4 regions of the Kocuria sp. SL71 genome follow, and region 1 is predicted to be linked to each of the others. Evidence: riboswitches for the same ligand, from Rfam matches in the RefSeq annotation. Region 1 holds a riboswitch; each other region holds the start of a gene.

Region 1 (5,057 bases):
GTCGACCCCGCCGTGGCGATCGGATCGATGAGCCCGTCCGCGGGCGATGACGCCAGCGCATGCCTGCGAGCGGGTATCCGCCCCGCCTGCGCGGCCAGCCGTCCCGCTTGGACCGCGGCCTTCATCGCCCGGCCCATGAGGACCGGGTTCTGCGCGCGCGTCACCGCGCTGGCCAGGAGAACGGCATCGCAGCCCAGCTCCATCGCGAGCGCCGCATCCGAGGCTGTCCCGATCCCCGCATCGAGGATCACCGGCACCTGCGCGCGGGAGGCGATGAGCTCGATGTTGTGCGGATTGAGGATGCCCAGCCCGGTGCCGATCGGGGCACCCAGCGGCATGACCGCGGTGGCGCCCACCTCCTCGAGACGCTGCGCGACCACGGGGTCGTCGGAGGTGTAGGCGAACACCTTGAAGCCCTCCGCCACCAGGCGTTCCGTCGCATCGATGAGTTCGACGGCATCGGGAAGGAGCGTCTCCTCGTCGGCGATGACCTCGAGCTTCACCCAGTCCGTCTCCAGGGCTTCGCGGCCCAGCTCAGCAGTGAGCAGCGCGTCGCGCGCGGTGTAGCAGCCGGCCGTGTTCGGCAGGATGCGGATGTCATTGCGCTCCAGCAGGGCGAAGAGCGAGTCGCCGGCCTGCTTCGAGTACCGCCGCATCGCGACGGTGGTGAGCTCTGTGCCGGAGGCCAGCAGCGCCTCCTCGAGGACGCTCAGCGAGGTGATCCCGCCGGTGCCCGTGATGAGGCGCGAGGTGAGCTCGACACCGTCGATGGTGAGCGAGTCCCCGGTGTCCGTGGGGATGTCCGCCGTCGTCTGAGTCGCAATCGTCACTGTCGTCAGCCTCCCTGCATCGCGGTGATGATCTCGACGGTCTGGCCGTCGACCAGGCGCGTGCCCTGCCAGCGGCTGCGCGGCACGACGGCGGAGTCGAGGGCGACGGCGACGCCCAGGCGCCCGCCGTCCGCCGGTGTGCCGTCCGCCGTGAGCGGTCGGTCGATCGTCTGGGCGACGAGGTCCAGGAGTGAGGCGTCATCCTCGATCGGATGCGCGGCCCCGTTGACGGTGAGGGTGGGCACGGAAGGTCCTTCCTGAGCGGTGTCCATGGTGTCAATCTGTCGTGTGGAAGCGGTACGGGTCGGTGGCGCGCAGAACGCCTGCGAGGTCGGTGCCCGGAGAGTCCCCGGTCACGAGCGCCGCGGCCGCATCCGCCAGCAGCGGTGCGAGGAGCACCCCGTGCCGGAAGCCACCGGTCGCGAGGATGAGGCCGGGCACGCCCGCGCCGTCGCCGTCGCGCAGTCGCCCCAGCAGCGGCACGTCATCCGGGGTGCCCGGCCGAGCACGGGCCATGACCTCGACCAGTTCCAGGTCGCAGACCGCAGGGACGAGCGTCTGGGCATCGCGGAGCAGTCGGTACACACCGCCCGCACTCGCGCCCGCAAGGTCGTCCTCGCGCGAGGTCGCTCCGATGACGATCTCGCCGTCGGCCCGCGGCACCAGGTAGATCGGCACTCCGTTCACGACGCCGCGGATCGTGCGCTCGAGGAGCGGCGCGGAGCCCTCCGGCAGCCGCGCGCGGAGGATGTCGCCATGCACCGGTCGCAGCACGGCCGCCGGGGAGGCGGGCAGGCCGGAGAAGAGGTCGCTGCGCAGGCCGGTCGCGAGGATCGTGTGCCTCGAGGCGATCCGGCTGCCGTCCGCCAGCTCGACTCCCCCGCCGTCGCCACACAGCCGGACAGCCGCCTGCGTGACGAGCGTGGCGTGCGCGCGATGCTCCCGCGACGACAATGCCGCAATCAGACCCGCCACCAGCCTGCGCGGGTCGACCTGGTGGTCGCCCACCGCACGGAACGCTCCCGCCAGCCGGGGAGACAGTGCCGGCTCCAGTGCGCGCGCCTCACGGACCGTGAGCGCGTCGACCTCCATCCCGTGCGCGATCTGGTGCTCGCGGAGCTCGGCCAGGCCCTGCCGGTCCGCTGGGGTGCCGGCGCACACGAGGGTCTCCGTCCTGCGGTAGCCCACGTCGTGGCCCGAGGCCGCCTCGATTCCGGCGATGAAGTCCGGGTAGTCGTCCGCGGCCTTGCGCATGAGCGGGTACAGCGCGTGCTGCTGGTACTGGACCTCACTGGCCGGGGCGATCATCCCCGCCGCGGCACGGGAGGCCGCTCCTCCCGGGTCCGGGTCGACGATCGAGACGGACAGTCCGCGCTCACGCAGACGCCAGGCCGTGGAGAGGCCGATGACGCCGGCACCCACGATGACGACATCGCAGTCGTGCGCATCCGGGTGCGACTGTTCCACTGCTCTCATCCTTCCCTTCGGCGGCATGATCCGCATCAGGTTCGACGGTCGGCGCTGGGGCCCTCTCAGCCCCGTAGGGCTCCCGCAGAGTTCGCGATCTCCACGAGTGCGTGCATCGTCGTGACTACACTCGTGGATCGTGAGCCATCATACAGACGCCCCCGCTGGGGAGGGCGCGCAGGCCAGGGCCGCGCGCATCGCCACTGCTCGCCTCTACCTGTGCACGGATGCCCGCACCGGCCCCGGGGATCTGGAGAGCTTCCTCCACGCCGCGTACGCCGGCGGCGTCGACATCATCCAGTTGCGCGACAAGTCGATCGGCACCGCCGATGAACTCGCAGCACTGGAGATCCTCGCTCGTGCGGCTCGCGCGCACGGGAAGCTCTTCGCGGTCAACGACCGCGCGGACGTCGCCTCCCTCATCGGCACCGATGTCTTCCATGTGGGCCAGCAGGACCTCACCCCCGCACAGGCCCGCAAGCTGCTGGGCGACGAGGTCGCCATCGGCCGGTCGACGCACACGGTCGAGCAGGCCCAGGCGGCACGGCTCGACCCGGACGTCGACTACTTCTGCACCGGGCCGATCTGGGAGACCCCCACGAAGCCGGGCCGTAAGGCCACCGGACTGAGCTTCGTCGAAGACGTCGCACATGCGGAGAACAACCATGCAGACCGCGTCACCAACGAGGACCCCGCGAAGCCGTGGTTCGCGATCGGCGGGATCGACGAGCAGCGTCTGCGCCAAGTCCTGGACGCCGGCGCACAGCGGATCGTCGTCGTCCGGGCGATCACCCAGGCCGACGACCCGGAAGCCGCCGCCCGCCGCCTCCGCGCAGCCCTTCGGTAGTCACGACTCCAGCCACGCACAGTCGCAGCTCGCTCCGGCGACAGTGCCTCCATTCGGCGGGACGCGACACTCACGACGTGGAATGGTTCGAGGCCTCTTCCTCGCGCTCAACTGAGCGAATCCGTCGTCGGTTGTCCGGACAAAACCCACAATGCGATTCACTCACCGGAGTGATGAAGCAGAAGAAAGCCCGCGTCGCTCCTCAGAACTGTCGCGCACGTGCACGACCCGGCAGTCCGGCCCCTCCCCCAGCAGAATCCTCAGGTGCCCCGTGGCCACGGAGGTGCGTTGGACCTCGGCGATCGTCGCCGTCCGGGGCACAGACGTGGGCGGCTGCTCCATGCGGACGATCTCCTCGACCGTCACGGTGGTGAGGGCGAGGGCGAGGGCGTGGCTGATCGGCTGGGAGTACTCGTCCGACAGCGTGCCCGCGGCGCGCGACCGGTTGACGAGCTCGCGGATGGTGTCCACGTCCTGTCCGCCGGCCGCCGCCTTCTCCACCGGCTCGACGCCGGAGGCGGCGACGAGTCGGTTGGCGATCCGGTTGATCCACAGCAGGAACGGCCGCAGGGGCCAGGTGAGGGCGCGGGCGGTGATCCCGGTGGCCTTGGCCGCGGTCTCCGGGTGCGCGATCGCCCGCGACTTCGGAGCCATCTCGCCGATGACGAGGTGCAGGAAGGTCACGACGATGAGGGCGAGCACGAACGCGACGATGCCCGAGACGACCGCGGGGATCCCCCAGCTGGTCAGCACGGGTGCCAGCGCGTAGTCGATGGCCGGCTTGGTGATCGCCCCCAGCAGGAAGGTGCACGCTGTGATCCCCAGCTGGGCGAAGGCGAGCATGACGGTGAGCTCGTTGACGCCGCGCAGGGCGGCGCGGGCGGAGGCACTCGACGGGGCCTCCGCCTCGAGCCGGTGACGACGTGCGGCCAACAGCGCGAACTCGACGATGACGAAGAAGGCGCTTGCGACGATCAGGGCGATCGTGATGAGTGTGACGACCCACCAGCTCATCGGGATGTCTCCTCTCCCTGGGCGGCGTCCGGGGCGGGCGCATCGGCCTCCGCCGGATCGTCCTCGACCACGGACAGGGTGAGCATCGACGGGACGTGACGGGCGACCTCGGTCACCTCGATCCGCAGGCTGCGGCGGACGCTGATGCCCTGGACGACCTCGCCGGGTCGTTCCGGCAGTTCCACGACGACGGTCGACCCGACCGGAGTCTTGTCAGGAACGCGGCAATTCTCGGTTCGAGAAGCGCAAGGAGTTGCCGGTCGCTGGCCGGTCAGAGAGCTATTCCGTGCTGCGAGGAGTGAGCCTTCGGAGGACAAGAGTGGGCTTTGTTTCTCCCCCTTGGGCCAATTGTGTCGCACTTGGCCGTCCCGACGGTCAACTGAGAATCCGCTTGACGAGCGGGAGCGCATATCGCCAGTCGTCGCCGTCTTGATCAAAGAGATCGGCGTCCTCGAACCAGGTTGGGTCCGCCTCCGGGTGAGGGCCAATCAAGCCCACACTTCCATCGCCAAACCGATAACACGCGGCGGCGAGGTCGCCTGTCTCGTAATGGGCGTAGGCCTCAGCGCCGTCTCCAGGCAACCGCGCGCCCTCTTGAAAGTAGGTCCATCGCAACGTGTCGCCCCACGTGACTGCCACCACATCATCCGTATTATCTTTCACAGGGAAGTCGGGAACGCCCACCTCCCCCCCCCCCGACGGATTCACTGAAAAAGCCGAAGCCCTCGCTCCCTGCTAGATATGCACCCATGCAGATGCCGAGGTAGCTACCGCCGGTAGCCACAAAGTCACTCACCCCACGGATGAAATCCGCAGGAAAACTCTGGGCAGCGGCCGAATATTGTCTCCACCGCCCGGCTGAGCGTAGAGAGCGAGTCCAGAAAGGGCACTTGATTCGA
Region 2 (5,057 bases), 2.6 Mb from region 1:
GATGTACACGCCCGGAGCCAGTCCCAGCATCGAGGCGAGGAATTCTTGGACGAACGTGAAGGAGAACGTGTCGTTGAGCAGTCCCATGTAAGCGTCATTGGCGCGCATGAACGCGACCATGTGCAAACGGTCGTCACGGCGCAATAGCTGGAGAGCTAGCGTGCAGGAGACGTCGATGTTGCGGCGGTAGATGTCTTCGGAGTCGTCAAAGATCTGCAGGACGGCACGTTTGCTCGCAGGGTCATCGTCGTTGAGGATGTTGACGATTCGTTCGATCGCGGTCTCGCCGCCGACGTCTCTGAGCAGTTTGGGACCATACCCCGTGCCCGGCAGGCTGAGACCGTCGGGACTGTACCGGCTCATCGAGGGCGCGTAGGTGCGGATGAAGTCGAGGTCGTTCTTCCCCGAGAGATACCACAGTGCTTCGGCGTAGTTGAAGATGATGTTCTGCCGACGCGACCGCGCCAAGCAATATCGCCGGGCGGGGTTGGTCAGGCGCGCGGTGAAGCCGATGATTTCGCGTTCGTCCTGCCCACGGGGACTGTTCTGGTATTCGAACCCGGTGTAGACCTGTCGCAGTGAATCCAGGTAGAGCGTGTGGAGGTCGGGATACTCAGGCTTCACTGACGACTCCTGCCTGCACGCGCTCGATCGTAGCGAGGATGCGTGGCGCGGTGGGCTACTCGGGATCGATAGTCATCATCTCAACGTAGGCGACCGCTGGGAGGCCCCGGACGAGGAACGCGTACTCAGCTCCCTCTTCGAGGAGCAAGACGATGGGCTTCTTCCAGGCTGAGGCCCACCCGATCTCGATATGCGTGCCCGGGGACGCGGGTGCACCCGGGAACGCGACGAAGACATCACAGGCGGCGATCTCCCTGTAGTCGATGCTTGTGCACTCGCTGGGTTCCATGAACTCACGACCCCAGCCCTCTCTGCGGTGGGCGCAGTGCACATCCCACCCCTGGGCTTCGAAGAAGTCGATGATCGAGGTGTACTTGTCGATCTCGGCATCGCCCATCACATGGGTGTCGGCATCGACGAGAGCTTTGAACGGGCCTGCGAGAAACATCTTTCGCGTCATAGTCACGGCTCCTTTCATGAGTCGAAGTGGTTGGCCCCGAACGCGAGGAACGAGGCGGGGCTGTTCTACATCCCTACCCGCGCGGCCAGAACTGGTGGAAATGGTGCAAAGGACCATGCCCCTGGCCGACGTCGAGGCGACCGCTGGCAACCAGAGCGCCTTGCAGGTAGGTTTTCGCCTGGTCCACACTTTCGGGCACCGAGTGGCCGGGCAGCAGCGCAGTGATTGCCGAGGACAAGGTGCAACCGGTGCCGTGGTCGTTGAGGGTCTCGACCCGGGGAGACGAGTAGGTGGAGACCCCGTCGGGGCCGGCGAGGTAGTCGACACTGACCGTCTCGTTCGTGAGGTGCCCGCCTTTGAGCAGCGTCCACTGACAGCCCAGTCCACGCAACTGGGTGGCTTGGTCCTCCATCTGCCGCAGATTGGTGGCATCCTCGGTATCGAGGAGCACAGCGGCTTCGGGAAGATTCGGGGTGATGACCGTGGCCAGCGGCACGAGGGTGTCCCGGATGGCCGCCGCCGCATCGTCGTCCAGCAGCCTGTCGCCGCTCTTGGCGACCATCACCGGATCCAGGACCACGGTCTCGGCTTCGTGGTGGTGCAGGCGATCGGCGATGACTTCGGTGATGGCGGCGTTGGCGACCATACCGATCTTCACCGCGTCGACACGCACATCGTCGAACACCGCATCGATCTGTTCACCGACGAACGACGGATCAAGGGGCATGAACGAGCGCACACCGCGCGTGTTCTGCGCCACGACCGCGGTGATCACGGCCATGCCGTAGGTGCCAATCGCTGAGAAGGCTTTGAGATCGGCGTGGATGCCTGCCCCACCGGTGGGGTCGGTTCCTGCGATGGATAGGACGTTGGAGATCGTCATGAACACCCTTCCTTCTGCTGCTGTGCGGCGGCGTACCGAGCGACCTCCGCGACATCCTTGCTCAGGGTCACCCGGGCTTCATCGACTTCGTCGAGGGCGAACCAGCGCGCTTCGAGGGCATCGTCGCCAGCGTGGGGTTGCCCCGAGTGCCACCGGCAGAGCACGGCGACGAGCACGAAATGACTGTCCAACGGTCCGTTTTCGTCTTGGCTGAACGCGTCAACGGAGGTCAAGACACCGGTGGCCTTACCGATGATGCTGGTTTCTTCACGGAGTTCGCGTTCGGCGGCTCGGGTGATTGTTTCTTCGAATTCTATCTTCCCACCCGGGAAACCCCAGAATCCTGCATCGGGAGGGTTCGCACGTCGCACTAAAAGAACATGGTCGTCTTTGATGAGGACAGAAATGACCGCAGCCCTTGGGTACGCGTGAAATGAGGAAGTGTCAGGAACGACAGCATTAGACACTGTGACCTCCCATTGTGGAGGCCAGCGAGGGAAAGAAGCCCTGCTAGACCAGTCCCTTCGCCGGCATGATCCGGATCAGGTTCTAGGGTCACCACGCTGACAACGTCCAGTGGTATCTCAGCCCCTTGACGGAACACCCCTCGGTACGACCCGAGTCTACCAGAACGCCGTCACAGATACACCCGGCGCGGATAGGCCGCTGCCGGGGGCTGGTGTTGGGATCGCCTGCGCACCTATCCCAGTGATGTGTCCGTCGCCCTGCTCCCGCAGGACCGGCACCGCTGCCTGCATGAACCAGGGCGCGCCGAAGACGTTGGTGTCGAAGTTCGCCTTGGCCTCGTCGAAGTCGAGCTCTTCGATCGCTCCGGTGTAGCTGTAGCCCGCGTGCCGACTGCAATGTCAATCCGGCCGAAGCGCTCGCGCACCTCTGCGACGGCGGCAAACACGTCCTTCCGGTCCCTCACGTCCAGAGCACGCACGAACACACGCTCCCCGAACCGATCGGCGAGCTCCGCCAGGGGCTCCACTCCCCGCGCCGTCACCGCGACGCTGTCTCCTCGCTCCAGGGCAGTTTCTGCCCACATCCTGCCGAGATCTCTGGACGCCCCCGTGATGAACCACACCTTCGCTACCAGGACCACTCTCCTTGACGACACTAATGACGCGACCGCGCCATCGTCCGCGACGTCGTCCAGGCCAACCTCACGATCGACATAGTTCGGGCCGCATTCATCCCCGTGCTGGTCTGGGGGGGTGCCCCTATGTTTTAAGTCAAGGGGTAGCCGCCAGATTCTTCAAGAATATTCGGTAGGAGTCGAAAGGCAGGGATGATCGGTCTGGGAACCAGCTCCCGGACTGATCTGGTACTCCGCTACGGTTCGGTTCAGGCGGCGGTCGCCACCTCGGGTGTATGGAAGTAGGAGCCGTCGCGCAGCATCGCATACAGCACGTTGCAGCGCCTGCGCGCTAACGCGATCAGGGCTTGGTTGTGCTTCTTATGTTCGGCCCGTTTCTTGTCGTAATACGCCCTCGACAGCGGGTCTTTCAACGCCGCGAACGCGGATAGGAACAACGCTCGTTTGAGGATCTTGTTCCCCCGCCGGGACGAGTGATCTGCTCGGATCGAGGTTCCCGATCGCCATGTCACCGGTGCCAGTCCGGCATACGATGCGAGGTGTCCGGCTGATTCGAAGTCCTTACCCACGATCTCAGTCAGGATCCTCGCAGCAGTCCTGACGCCGACTGCCGGCATCGACGTCAGGAGTTCGAAAAGCGGATGCGCCTCGACCAATTCCTCGATGCGCACCAGTACCTCATCCCGCGACGATCGTGTCTGCGCCAACGACGCGGCCAGCTGGGGCAGGACGAGGCCGGCGGCGTCGGTACCTGATACCACCACCGTCTGCCCGTCGAGTGCGGTGAAGATCGCGGTCGCCCACCGCTTCCACGCCCACGGTGCCTGCTTGCGCAGCAGCGTCTCGACTCGGTGCTTCCCGGCATGACGCAAGACTTTGGGCGTCGGGTACTTCGCCAATAGAGCCAGCATCGCCGGATGGTCCAGGTGCGGACCGATGACGGTCTCCAGTCCGGGGTGGATCTGAGTCAGCAGGCCCCGGATCCGATTCGACGTCGCCGTGGCCTGTTTCGTCAGGTCATCGTCATAGCCGCACAACATCGACAACTCGGCGACGTTCTCATCAGCAAGGGACTGCCGCACGAATAGGTGACAGTTGGGGTGTCAGGCCGCGAGGCTCACGGCGGGGTTCATGATGGTCTCGTATTCGATGGGGGTCAATCGACCCAGACGGGCCTGTCGACGGCGGCGGTGATACTTGCGTTCGATCCAGGTGATGATGGCGATCCGGAGCTCGTCGCGGGTCCGCCACCGCTTCCGGTCCAGGACGTTCTTCTGCAGCAGGGCGAAGAAGGACTCCATCGCGGCGTTGTCCCCAGCGGCACCGACTTTCCCCATCGACCCGATGAGGTGATGACGGTTCAACGTCTGCACGAATTTGCGTGACCGGAACTGGGATCCTCGGTCCGAATGCACGATGCAGCCAGCGACGTCACCGCGGCGGGAAGCGGCGTTGTCCAGGGCGTTCACCGCCAGTCGTGCCTTCATACGGTCGCTGATCGAGTAGCCGACGATCCGGGCTGAGAACACGTCCTTGATGGCGCAGAGGTAGAGCTTTCCCTCGTCGGTCCAGTGCTCTGTGATGTCGGTCAGCCACAGTTCGTTGACGTCATCGGCGGAGAAGTCCCGCTTCACGAGATCGTCGTGGACCGGCGGCCCGGGACGCTTTCCGTTCTTGCCGCGCTTCTTCCCGAACACCGACCACCACTGGTTGTCCCCGCAGATCTTCCACGCGGTCCGCTCGCACATCACCTCGCCGGCCTCGGCGGCCTCGTCGACCAGGAACCGATAGCCGTACTCGGGGTCGTCGCGATGGGCGTCCACCAGGGCGTTGGCGTGGTATGCCTCGATCAGCTCGGCCTGGGTGACCTGCTGGCTTCGCCAGCGGTAGTAGGGCTGGCGGGAGAGCTTCAGGACCCGCAGGGACACCGCGACGGGGATCCCGTCAGCGGCGAGCTCACTCACGAGCGGGTAGAACCGTTTCCCGGC
Region 3 (5,057 bases), 2.2 Mb from region 1:
CTACAACCAGGGCGGTCAGGGCGGTGGGCGCCAGCAGGCGGCCCCGCAGAACGATCCCTGGGGCCAGTCCGCCGGCGGCAGCTACGACTGGGGCACCGGACAGGACGACGAGCCGCCGTTCTGATCGGCGGCCCGAGCGCCTGAGCCCTCGCACCCACCCGGCGCAGAACCGGGAGACACAACACATTTCCATCCCGCAGAGCACTGCGGGCTCCACGCTTCAGAAGGAGCACCACGATGGCGAAGCATGAGATTCGCAAGCCCAAGCCGAAGGCGAACCCGCTCAAGGCCGCAGGCGTCACCGAGATCGACTACAAGGACGTTGCGCTGCTGCGCAAGTTCATCTCCGACCGCGGCAAGATCCGCGCGCGTCGCGTGACCGGCGTCTCCGTCCAGGAGCAGCGCAAGATCGCCCAGGCCGTCAAGAACGCCCGTGAGGTCGCCCTGCTCCCCTACGCCGGCTCCGGCCGCTGATCGGAAAGGAACACACTCATGGCAAAGATCATCCTGACGCACGAGGTCTCCAACCTCGGTTCCGCCGGTGACGTGGTCGAGGTCAAGGACGGGTACGCCCGCAACTACCTCTTCCCCCGCGGCTTCGCGACCCAGTGGTCCAAGGGCGCCGAGCGCCAGATCGAGTCCATCAAGGCCGCTCGTGCGGCCCGTGAGCTCGCCTCGCTCGAGGACGCGCAGGCCCTGGCGGCCTCGCTGACCTCGGCCACCGTCACGGTCCCGGCCAAGGCCGGCGCCGAGGGCCGTCTGTTCGGCTCGATCAAGGCCGAGCAGGTCGCCGACGCCGTCAAGGCCGCCGGCCTGGGCGAGATCGACAAGCGCAAGGTCGAGATCCGCGAGCAGGTCCGCACCGTCGGCACCTACCAGGCCACCGTGCGCCTGCACGAGGACGTCAACGCGAACATCGAGTTCGAGGTCGTCCCCGCCTGATCCTTCGGGTGAGCCATCCTGCACGGCACGCCTGACCGACGAGCCGTCGCCCCTTTCCGGGGCGGCGGCTCGTCGTCGTTGCCGGGCCTGTCGGGCGCCGGCGGGGGCGGCTCTGCCCCTGACAGGTCACCGTTCGGCGGATGACGACGACGGCCCTGCGCAGCGACACAGGGCAGGCCCTGATGTGGTCCCTTGCGCGGTGATCTCGCATCTGTTCCCGGCCCTCGGGGCACGGGCGCGGCGCGGATCTGCTGCGGGCGCATGACCCGTCCCCAGGACGGCCGACTTCTGCGCCGACCAGCACCGACGCCGGCGTCGTCTCCCGTGCTACGTTCCCGGCGGCGGCTACGCCGACCCGACCTCGGAATCCCCGAGGGCACAGCAGATCGTGCACGAAGAGGTCGGCGGGGAGGCGAGCCTCGTCGTCCTGGTCCGAGCCCCCGAAGGCTCCCAGGCAGCCGACTCCGCTGACGTGGGGGAGGAGATCGCCGCGGATCTGCGCGAGCACGACGGCATCGAGTCCGTCCATGCCTTCAGCGATCCCGGCATGAGCGACCCGCTGAGCTCTGACGACGGCCGCACGGGCATGGTCGTCGCGCGCATCGAGGGCACCTTGGCCGAGCAGACTGAGATCTCCACGGAGCTCGTGGACCAGCTGAGCCAGGAGCGCGGCGACGGCACCGAGGTGCTGGTGGGCGGCTCCGCTCCCATGATCGCCTCGAACAGCCAGCAGGTGATCAAGGACCTGGGGCTGGCCGAGCACATCGCCGTGCCCATCACGCTGGTGCTCCTGTCGGCGGTGCTGGGCGTGGTGACGCTCGTGTTCCAGCACGGCTGGCTCTCCGGGTTCCTGGGCTTCACGCGGGGCCCGCTGGACATGTCCATGCCCGTGCTGCTGTTCTGCATCGCCTTCGGGCTGTCGGTGGACTTCGAGCTGTTCCTGATCGGGCGCATGAAGGAGTTGTGGGAGCAGACGGGCAGCAACCGCATGGCGGTCGTGGAGGGGCTCGCGCACACCGGGCGCATCACCACACTCGCGGCGCTGGTGCTCTCGGTGTCGTTCGCGGCCTTCGGGACGAGCCAGGTGAGCTTCATGCAGCTGTTCGGCCTGGGTACGGCGTTCGCGATCCTGCTCGATGCGACCCTGGTGCGCGGCGTCCTGGTGCCCGCGTTCATGCGGATCGCCGGGCGGGCCAACTGGTGGGCACCGGCCCCGCGGCGGTGGGTGCACGATCGGATCGGGCTGGCGGAGGCCCCCGAGGATCCGCATACGGGCCCCTTGGCGCGGCGCGAGCCGGAGGAGTTCGGGGATCACATCACGCCGCCGTCGGCCCGACGACGCCGCGGTCGCCATGTGGCCGACACGGCGCCGCGGCACCGGAAGGGACCGTGGTGAGGCTCCCGTCAGTCGGTCCGCGCTCTCAGCGCGGGATGGTCTCCGACTGATCCTGAGTCAGGGCCTGATCGAAGAACGCCAGCTCGTGGCGGCAGCCTGCCAGATAGGCCCGCTGTGCTGCCGCACGGCCTGATTCCGAGCTCTGTGCGAGCTCCCGCTCGACGCGCTCCAGGGCTGCAGCGGTTGCAGCCACGAAGTCGGGATCGCGGTAGGTCTCCAGCCATGCGGCATACGGGTGATCCGGCTCCACGGTCGGCAGACAGGCTCCGACCTGGGCGTAGAGCCAGAAGCAGGGGAGCACTGCAGCAGCGCCGACAGCTCGGTCCTGTCCCAGGGCGGCGGCCAGCAGGAAGTCCGTGTAGGCCGCGGTGACGGTGCTGGCGGGCTCGTCGGCGGCCTCCGGACGGGCGGCCATCCAGGTGCGGTGCAGCTGGGCCTCCTCCGTGAGGCAGCCGACCGAGGCCTGTGCCCACGCGAGCTGGTCCGGGGCGTGATCGCAGCGTGCGGACAGAGCCGCCAGGGCCCGGGCGTAGCCGGCCAGATACAGGGCGTCCTGGGCGAGGTAGAACGTGAACCGCGCGTCGTCAAGGGTTCCGTCCAGCAGGGCGCGCACGAATCTCGAGTCCTGGATCTCAGCTGCCGTCTGCGCGCCGTCATCCCACAGCGACTGAGTCCATGGACCGGCCGCTTCGACGGCGGGCTGGGGGGCGATGTTCGAGGTGGAGTTCATCAAGGGGACATCCCTTCGCCAGTGCGAGCTGGAGCAGGTTCCACGGGTCTGATCTCAGCGCCGGCGGCGCACCCCGTGTCCGCAGCCCACTATAGGCGGCAGGATCGGATGCCGACAGGGCGGCAGCCGGGTCCGCTGGGAGAGACGAGACCTTCTCATATGTCACATCCGACATATGAGCAGGTCAGACGGCCTATGGGTCCTCCGAGAGCTCGGCGAGCCCGTCAGGAGCCGTCGTGGCCCTTGAGAAGGCTCGCGAAGTCCGTGACCGGACCCAGGTCCACGCCGCTGCGACGCGGCGCCCTCGCGGGCTCGGTGGGCAGGAAGCCCTCCACCCCGGCGGACTCGGCCACCAGTGCCGTCGCCATCTCGGAGGCGGCTCGAGCGATCCGCGACTCCAGGCCTCCGGTGTCCCCGGAGCCGAAGTCATCGGTCGCGGCGAACACGCCCGTGGGCAGCACGACCGCCCGCGAGTAGGAGAACAGCGGGCGCAGCGCGTGGTCCAGGACCAGGCTGTGGCGCGGGGTGCCGGCCGTCGCGGCGATGAGCACCGGGAGGTCGATCAGCGCTTCGTCGTCGAGGACGTCGAAGAACATCTTGAACAGCCCCGAGTAGGAGGCCCGGAAGATCGGCGTGACCGCCACCAGCCCGTCGGCCTGGGCGACCAGGCGCTTGACCTCGTCGAGCTGCGGATCGGGCAGCCCGCCCGTGGTCATGGCCTGCGCCAGCGGCAGGGCCAGGTCTCGCAGCTCCACGTGGTGGACCTCCAGGGCCTCGCCCCGGGCGCCGACCCGGGACTCGACGGCCTGGGCGATCCGGTCCGCCAGCAGGCGGGTGGACGACGGCGAGGACAGCCCCGCCGAGACGACGACGAGCTGACGGGTCATCGCTGCTCATCCTCCTTCTGCTCGTCCTGCGGCTGCGCGTTGATGACCTGGCGGTGCTTGGAGTCCGGGCCCTGGGCGCGCAGGGTCTCGTGGGTGGGCGGGTCTGAGGGCACGTGCGCCGGGCGACGTGCCTCGAAGCCCTCGCGCAGGCGCGGGACGATCTCCCGGCCGAGGATCTCGATCTGCTCCAGGACCATCTCCTCGGGCAGGCCGGCGTGATCCAGCAGGAACATCTGGCGCTGGTAGTCGCCCACCTGATTCGCGTAGCCCAGGTAGCGCTCCACGATCTGATCCGGGGTGCCGACCGTCAGCGGGGTCATCCGCGAGAAGTCCTCGAGCGACGGGCCGTGGCCGTAGACCGGCGCGTTGTCGAAGTACGGGCGGAAGACCCGCTTGGCCTCGGCCTCTGTCGCAGCGGCGAAGATCTGGCCGCCCAGGCCCACGATCGCCTGGTCGGCGGCGCCGTGGCCGTAGTGCTCGAAGCGCTGGCGGTAGAGGTTCACCATCGAGGCGGTGTGCTCGATGTTCCAGAAGATGTGGTTGTGGAAGAAGCCGTCGCCGTAATAGGCGGCCTGCTCCGCGATCTCCGGGGAGCGGATCGAGCCGTGCCACACGAAGGGCGGGGTGTCATCCAGCGGCCACGGGGTGGAGGTGTAGCTGTTGAGCGGGGTGCGGAACTTGCCCTGCCAGTTCACGACCCCCTCGCGCCACAGCTTGCGCAGCAGGTGGTAGTTCTCGATGGCCAGCGGGATGCCCTGGCGGATGTCCTTGCCGAACCAGGGGTAGACCGGACCGGTGTTGCCACGGCCCATGGTGAGATCCACACGACCGCCGGAGAGGTGCTGGAGGAAGGCGTAGTCCTCAGCGATCTTCACGGGGTCGTTCGTGGTGATCAGCGTGGTGGCCGTGGAGAAGCGCAGCCGCTCGGTCTGGGCGGCGATGTAGGCCAGGTGCGTGGTGGGCGAGGACGGCACGAACGGCGGGTTGTGGTGCTCGCCGGTCGCGAAGACGTCCAGACCGACCTCCTCCGCCTTCAGGGCGTACTTGGTCATCGACTGGATGCGCTGAGCTTCGGAGGGCGCCTTGCCGGTGGTGGGGTCCG
Region 4 (5,057 bases), 1.8 Mb from region 1:
TGGTCGTGGGCATCCTGGGAGCGCTGGCCCAGATCGACATCAAGCGTCTGCTGTCCTTCACGCTGGTCAGCCACATCGGCTACATGATCTTCGGCATCGCGGTCGGCACGCAGACCGCCATGGCGGCAGTTGTCTACTACGTGGTCCACCACATCATCATCCAGACCAGCCTCTTCCTGGTGGCCGGTCTGATCGAGCGCCGGGGCGGGTCGACCAACACGGACCGCCTGGGCGGCCTGGTCGGGCTGTCGCCGCTGCTGGCCCTGCTGTTCATGATCCCCGCGCTGAACCTGGGCGGCATCCCGCCGTTCTCCGGCTTCCTGGGGAAGGCGGGCCTGATCCAGGCGGGCACCGACCAGGGCGGCTGGGCCATCTGGGTCGTGATCACCGGCTCCGTGCTCACCTCGCTGCTGACGCTGATGGCCCTGATGCGCATCTGGAACAAGGCGTTCCTGCGCGCCCCCGACGACGCCGACTACCCGGATCCGGTCCTGCTGGTCTCCCGGGACGAGGCACGGGAGCACGGGCCCCGCAGCGCCGCCTCGGTGTCCATGGACGCCGAGGGCGGCGGCCGGTGGGCCGGTCGCAGCAACGTGCAGCTCATGCCGTTCTCCATGGTGATGCCCACCGGGATGCTCGTGGCGGTCGGGGTCGCCCTCACGGTCTTCGCGGGACCGCTGTTCTCGGTGGCCGACAACGCCGCGGAGAACCTCATGCACCCCGAGCGCTACGTCGAGGCGGTCTTCGGCGACGAATCGGGACCGCGCGGCGTCGTGGACGACGGCGAGGACCCGAGCTCCGATGACCCTGCCGCACCGAGCCTGCCGGAGGGCGAGCAGTACGGGGAGGACGTGGGCGAGGACAGCGGCGCCGGCATCCAGCGCGAGGTCTACGACGGCACGGATTCGCGGCCCTCGGCCGAGGCCGACGCGCAGCGGCAGGGCGCCGAGCAGTCCGAGGAGGCAGATCAGTGAGCTCGACAGCGACATCCCGCGGGTCCGCATCCGCCCGGCCGCGGCGGCGCGAGCACCGCTGGGCCGTGGAGATCCCCCTGATCCTGTGGCTCATGCTCGTATGGGCCGTGCTGTGGGGCGAGCTGACGGCCAAGAACCTGCTGGTGGGCCTGGTGCTGTCCCTGCTGGTCACCCGGGCGCTGGCACTGCCGCCCGTGCAGCTGTCCAGCCGCTTCAACGTGCTGCACGCCGTGACCCTGTTCGTCACCTTCCTGTGGCAGGTCATCCGCGCCAGCTTCGAGGTCATGTGGACCGTGATCGCCCATGGGCCCAGGGCCTCCTCGTCGGTGACCGCCGTGCAGATGCGCTCGCACTCCGATCTGATCATGACCGCGACCGGAAGCACCACGGGACTGATCCCGGGCTCGGTGCTGCTGGAGGTGGACCGTCCGAACGCGATCCTCTACTTCCACGTCCTGGACGTGCACGACGACGAGGACATCGAGCACTTCCGGGAGTCCGTGCGCAACACCGAGGCTGCCTGGATCCGCATGATGGGCTCCCCGGAGGACTACGCCGCGCTGCGGCGCGAGGACGCCCAGAAGGGCCGTGGACTCAGCCCTCGGGCCGTGCTGCGCAGCTGGGCGGGCTACGCCCACAGATCGAAGGCCGAACGACGGGATGAGGAGCAGAGCCGATGAGCTCCATCGTCATGGCCGTGTGCCTCGTGATGCTCGCCGGTGCGGCCGTCGGCGTGCTGTACCGACTGGTGAAGGGACCCTCGCTGCTGGACCGCGTGCTCTCCAGCGACGTCCTGCTCTCCGTGGTGGTCGCCGCGATCGCCCTGGAGATGGTCTGGAGCGATCACTCCGACTACATGATGGTCATCGTGACCGTCTCGCTGCTGGGCTTCATCGGCTCGGTGTCCGTGGCGCGGTTCGTCCAGCCCACGCGGCCCCGGAAGACGGGCCAGACCGATGAGGGCGCCACCAAGGAGCCGGTCGAGGGCGAGCGGGCCGAGCAGGATCACCGGCCCGCCCCGATGCAGAAGCCCGCCCCGTCCGAGAAGGAGGGACACCGCTGATGGATCCCATGGACCTCGTGCTCGACATCGTCGTGGGCGTGCTGCTGCTCGTGGGCTGCCTCATGTCCCTGACGGCCGGCCTCGGCCTGATCCGGCTGCCGGACGTCCTGTCGCGTATGCACGCGGCCACCAAGCCGCAGGTGCTCGGTCTGCTGTGCATGCTGCTGGCCGTGGTGATCCACTCCCGCGAGTGGACGCTGCTGCCGCTGGCCCTGCTCGGCTGGGCCCTGATGCTGCTCACGGCGCCGGTCTCGGCGCACATGGTGGGGCGCTCGAGCTATCGGACCAAGCACGTGCTCGATGAGACGCTGATCGCCGATGACCTGGCCGCAGCCCTGGACGAGGCCGACACCGCCGAGTCGCAGGGCGGCGCGGATCGCCCGTCGTGATCCGCGACGGCTCGCCGAGCGCGCTAGGGTGAGCACCGAACCTCCGGCGTCGGCTGAGGCGCCGGTTCCGCGATCTCCCGAGTGGCTCACTCGGGGTAGGAGATGACATGAACCCCAAGATTATGGGACTCATCGGCACCGGCGCGTCCGTGCTGGGCGTGCAGGCCGCCACCAAGGGCCTCGACGCCACGTGGAAGAAGGTCACCGGCCGCCAGGTCCCGTCCAAGGGCGATGACCCCCGTGAGGACCGCTGGCTCGACATCATCCTGTTCGCCGTGGTCAGCGGCGTGCTGACCACGGTCGTGCGCACCCTGGTCAACCGCCAGGTCGCCGAGCAGCGCGAGAAGGCCGAGCTCAAGGCGCAGGAGAAGGCCAAGGGCCGCGCCTGATCTCGACCGGTCCGGGCCGGCCGCTGCGCGCGGCCTGCTGATCGATGGCGAAGGCGCCGGGAGCTGTGTGCTCCCGGCGCCTTCATCCGTTCCGGGTCCGGCTGAGGGTGACCTGCATCTGCTGCGCGTTTGGCGTAGGATCCCAGGCACACGACAGGGGAGCGCCCGAGGGCGCTGAGAGTGCGGTCCGCCGCAGACCCTCGAACCTGCTCCGGCTAGCACCGGCGAAGGAAGTCGAGCATCTCGGAGGTGCTTCTCGCGCGTTCCTGCGGGCGCCCGCCCACGCAGGAACGCGCGAGAAGCGCTTCTCCCCTCCTGATGACAGGGGCGCCGCGGCGTCCCCGGGCCCCCAGGAGGACCACCATGACGCAGCATCGCAGCACCGGTCAGATGAGCACCGGATCCGGCCTCGATACGCGCTCGGACCGCGACCCCGGAACCATCGGCTCCCCGCAGCGCAGCGCGCGCTCCCGCCTGAGGTGGCGCGTGCTCGACCTCGTGGTCCTCGCAGTGCTGGCCGCCGCCTGCGGCGTGATCTTCTGGGCCTGGTCCGCTCTGGTCTACCCCCTCTCCCAGGCCGTCACGGTCGGCTATCCCCCGGCGGGCGGCCTGCTGGTCGGCGGATGGCTGATGGCCGGACCGCTGGCCGCCCTCATCATCCGCCGCCCCGGCGCAGCACTGGCCTGCGAGCTGCTGGCGGCGTGCTTCGAGGGGCTGCTGGGCACCCACTTCGGCATGACGGTCGTGCTCTCCGGTCTCATCCAGGGCGCGGCGGCGGAGGCCGTCTTCCTGGCCGCCGGGTACCGCCGCTTCGGCCCGGTCGTGGCCGTGGCCTCGGGCGCTGCCGCCGGAGCGCTCGGGACACTGACCGAGTGCCTGATCTACTACTACGAGTGGCCGATGGCCCACCAGGCGGTCTACGTCGTGCTGGGCACGGTGTCCGGGGCGGTCATCGCCGGTCTTGCCATGTGGGCACTGACGCGCGCTCTGCGCTCCACGGGAGTGCTCTCGGGCCTGGCCTCCGGTCGATGACCGCTCGCACGCACGGAGCCGACAGGGCCGTGCGCGGCGGAGCCGCCGTGTTCGCGCGCGGCTTCGGCTGGCAGCCCGGGGGTCGGAAGACCCCAGCCATCGAGCAGGTGGACCTCGAGATCCCCGCGGGGCAGTGCGTGCTGCTGCTGGGCGCCAGCGGCTCGGGCAAGTCCACGCTGCTGCACGCCCTGGCGGGCGTGCTCCCGGACACCGAGGACGATGCCCCCGGGCCGGGGCCCGACGGCGGTCGCGCAGCGCCCTCAGGAAGCAGCGGCTCGCGCGGCGAACTGCTCGTGGACGGACAGCCCGCAGCCCAGCGCGGCGTCGTCACCGGCCTGCTCCAGCAGGATCCGGAGTCCTCGATCCTGCTGGCCAGGGCCGGCGACGACGTCGCGTTCGGCCCGGAGAACCTGGCCGTGCCCGCCGAGGAGATCTGGGACCAGGCCGATGCCGCCCTGCGGGCCGTGGGGCTAGAGATCTCCCGCAGCCGGGACACCTCGGCGCTGTCCGGCGGGCAGCAGCAGCGCCTCGGCCTGGCCGGCATCACCGCCATGCGCCCGCGCCTGCTGCTGCTCGACGAGCCCACGGCCAACCTGGATCCAGAGGGGGTGGCGACCGTCCGCAGGGCGGTCGAGACGGTGGTCGAGGACACCGGGGCCACGCTGATCGTGGTCGAGCACCGCACCGAGGTCTGGGCGGATCTGGTGGAGCGCGTCGTGGTCCTGGGGCCGCGGGGAGTGCTGGCCGACGGGAGCCCCGAGGACGTCCTCGGCGCCCGGGGGGCCCAGCGCGAGCAGCTGCGCCGCGCCGGCATCTGGCTGCCGGGCCAGCGCGCCGCCGCGGCCGCCCCGGCCCCCGCCCCCGGTGAGCTGCTCCTGCGCGCCGACGAGCTCGAGGTCTCGCGCGAGCAGCCCTCGCAGCGCCTGCTCTCCCGCCGCCGTCGCCGCGTGCGCCGCGGGGACGCGGTGCCCGACGGGGCCTGGGCCGGCGCCCCGGCGGCGCAGCCGGTGGACCTGCGCCTGCGCGCCGGCAGCGCGCTCGCGCTGACCGGGCCGAACGGCGCCGGGAAGTCGACGCTGGCCCTGACGCTGGCCGGTCTGCTCGTGCCGAGCGCCGGTACGGTGCGCGCTGCCGGCAGCCTCGCCGGAGGGCTGCCGGACGATCCTTCGGTATGGTCCGGCCCGGAGCTTGTGGAGCGCATCGGCACGGT

The links. A riboswitch is a leader RNA that binds a small molecule or an ion and turns the genes downstream of it on or off. The one in region 1 is predicted to bind thiamine pyrophosphate.
Region 2: another riboswitch for thiamine pyrophosphate. It lies ahead of OVA15_RS12665 (NUDIX hydrolase); the one in region 1 lies ahead of thiO (glycine oxidase ThiO).
Region 3: another riboswitch for thiamine pyrophosphate. It lies ahead of OVA15_RS10505 (hypothetical protein); the one in region 1 lies ahead of thiO (glycine oxidase ThiO).
Region 4: another riboswitch for thiamine pyrophosphate. It lies ahead of OVA15_RS08675 (ECF transporter S component); the one in region 1 lies ahead of thiO (glycine oxidase ThiO).

Annotation. Positions count from the first base shown of each region.
Region 1 is NZ_JAPPRE010000001.1:156,851-161,907, reverse strand. Features, by position in the region: gene OVA15_RS00735 (thiazole synthase) at 1-839, opposite strand, end outside; gene thiS (sulfur carrier protein ThiS) at 836-1,075, opposite strand; gene thiO (glycine oxidase ThiO) at 1,107-2,306, opposite strand; TPP riboswitch at 2,293-2,393, opposite strand; gene thiE (thiamine phosphate synthase) at 2,437-3,144, shown strand; gene OVA15_RS00715 (CNNM domain-containing protein) at 3,307-4,158, opposite strand; gene OVA15_RS00710 (hypothetical protein) at 4,155-4,343, opposite strand; gene OVA15_RS00705 (hypothetical protein) at 4,534-4,842, opposite strand; gene OVA15_RS13330 (BPL-N domain-containing protein) at 4,811-4,963, opposite strand.
Region 2 is NZ_JAPPRE010000001.1:2,774,923-2,779,979, reverse strand. Features, by position in the region: gene OVA15_RS12680 (thymidylate synthase) at 1-624, opposite strand, end outside; gene OVA15_RS12675 (nucleoside 2-deoxyribosyltransferase) at 680-1,084, opposite strand; gene thiD (bifunctional hydroxymethylpyrimidine kinase/phosphomethylpyrimidine kinase) at 1,158-1,967, opposite strand; gene OVA15_RS12665 (NUDIX hydrolase) at 1,964-2,434, opposite strand; TPP riboswitch at 2,469-2,585, opposite strand; gene OVA15_RS13500 (SDR family NAD(P)-dependent oxidoreductase) at 2,668-3,057, opposite strand; partial or broken gene OVA15_RS12660 (IS110 family transposase) at 3,318-4,139, opposite strand; one part of gene OVA15_RS12655 (IS3 family transposase) at 4,173-5,057, opposite strand, start outside.
Region 3 is NZ_JAPPRE010000001.1:2,308,920-2,313,976, reverse strand. Features, by position in the region: gene OVA15_RS10525 (single-stranded DNA-binding protein) at 1-124, shown strand, start outside; gene rpsR (30S ribosomal protein S18) at 238-474, shown strand; gene rplI (50S ribosomal protein L9) at 493-942, shown strand; partial or broken gene OVA15_RS10510 (MMPL family transporter) at 1,325-2,338, shown strand; gene OVA15_RS10505 (hypothetical protein) at 2,364-3,068, opposite strand; TPP riboswitch at 3,062-3,154, opposite strand; gene OVA15_RS10500 (FMN reductase) at 3,293-3,955, opposite strand; gene OVA15_RS10495 (LLM class flavin-dependent oxidoreductase) at 3,952-5,057, opposite strand, start outside.
Region 4 is NZ_JAPPRE010000001.1:1,920,202-1,925,258, reverse strand. Features, by position in the region: gene OVA15_RS08700 (Na+/H+ antiporter subunit D) at 1-974, shown strand, start outside; gene OVA15_RS08695 (Na+/H+ antiporter subunit E) at 971-1,654, shown strand; gene OVA15_RS13280 (monovalent cation/H+ antiporter complex subunit F) at 1,651-2,037, shown strand; gene mnhG (monovalent cation/H(+) antiporter subunit G) at 2,037-2,426, shown strand; gene OVA15_RS08680 (DUF4235 domain-containing protein) at 2,534-2,815, shown strand; TPP riboswitch at 2,961-3,065, shown strand; gene OVA15_RS08675 (ECF transporter S component) at 3,179-3,847, shown strand; gene OVA15_RS08665 (ATP-binding cassette domain-containing protein) at 3,844-5,057, shown strand, end outside.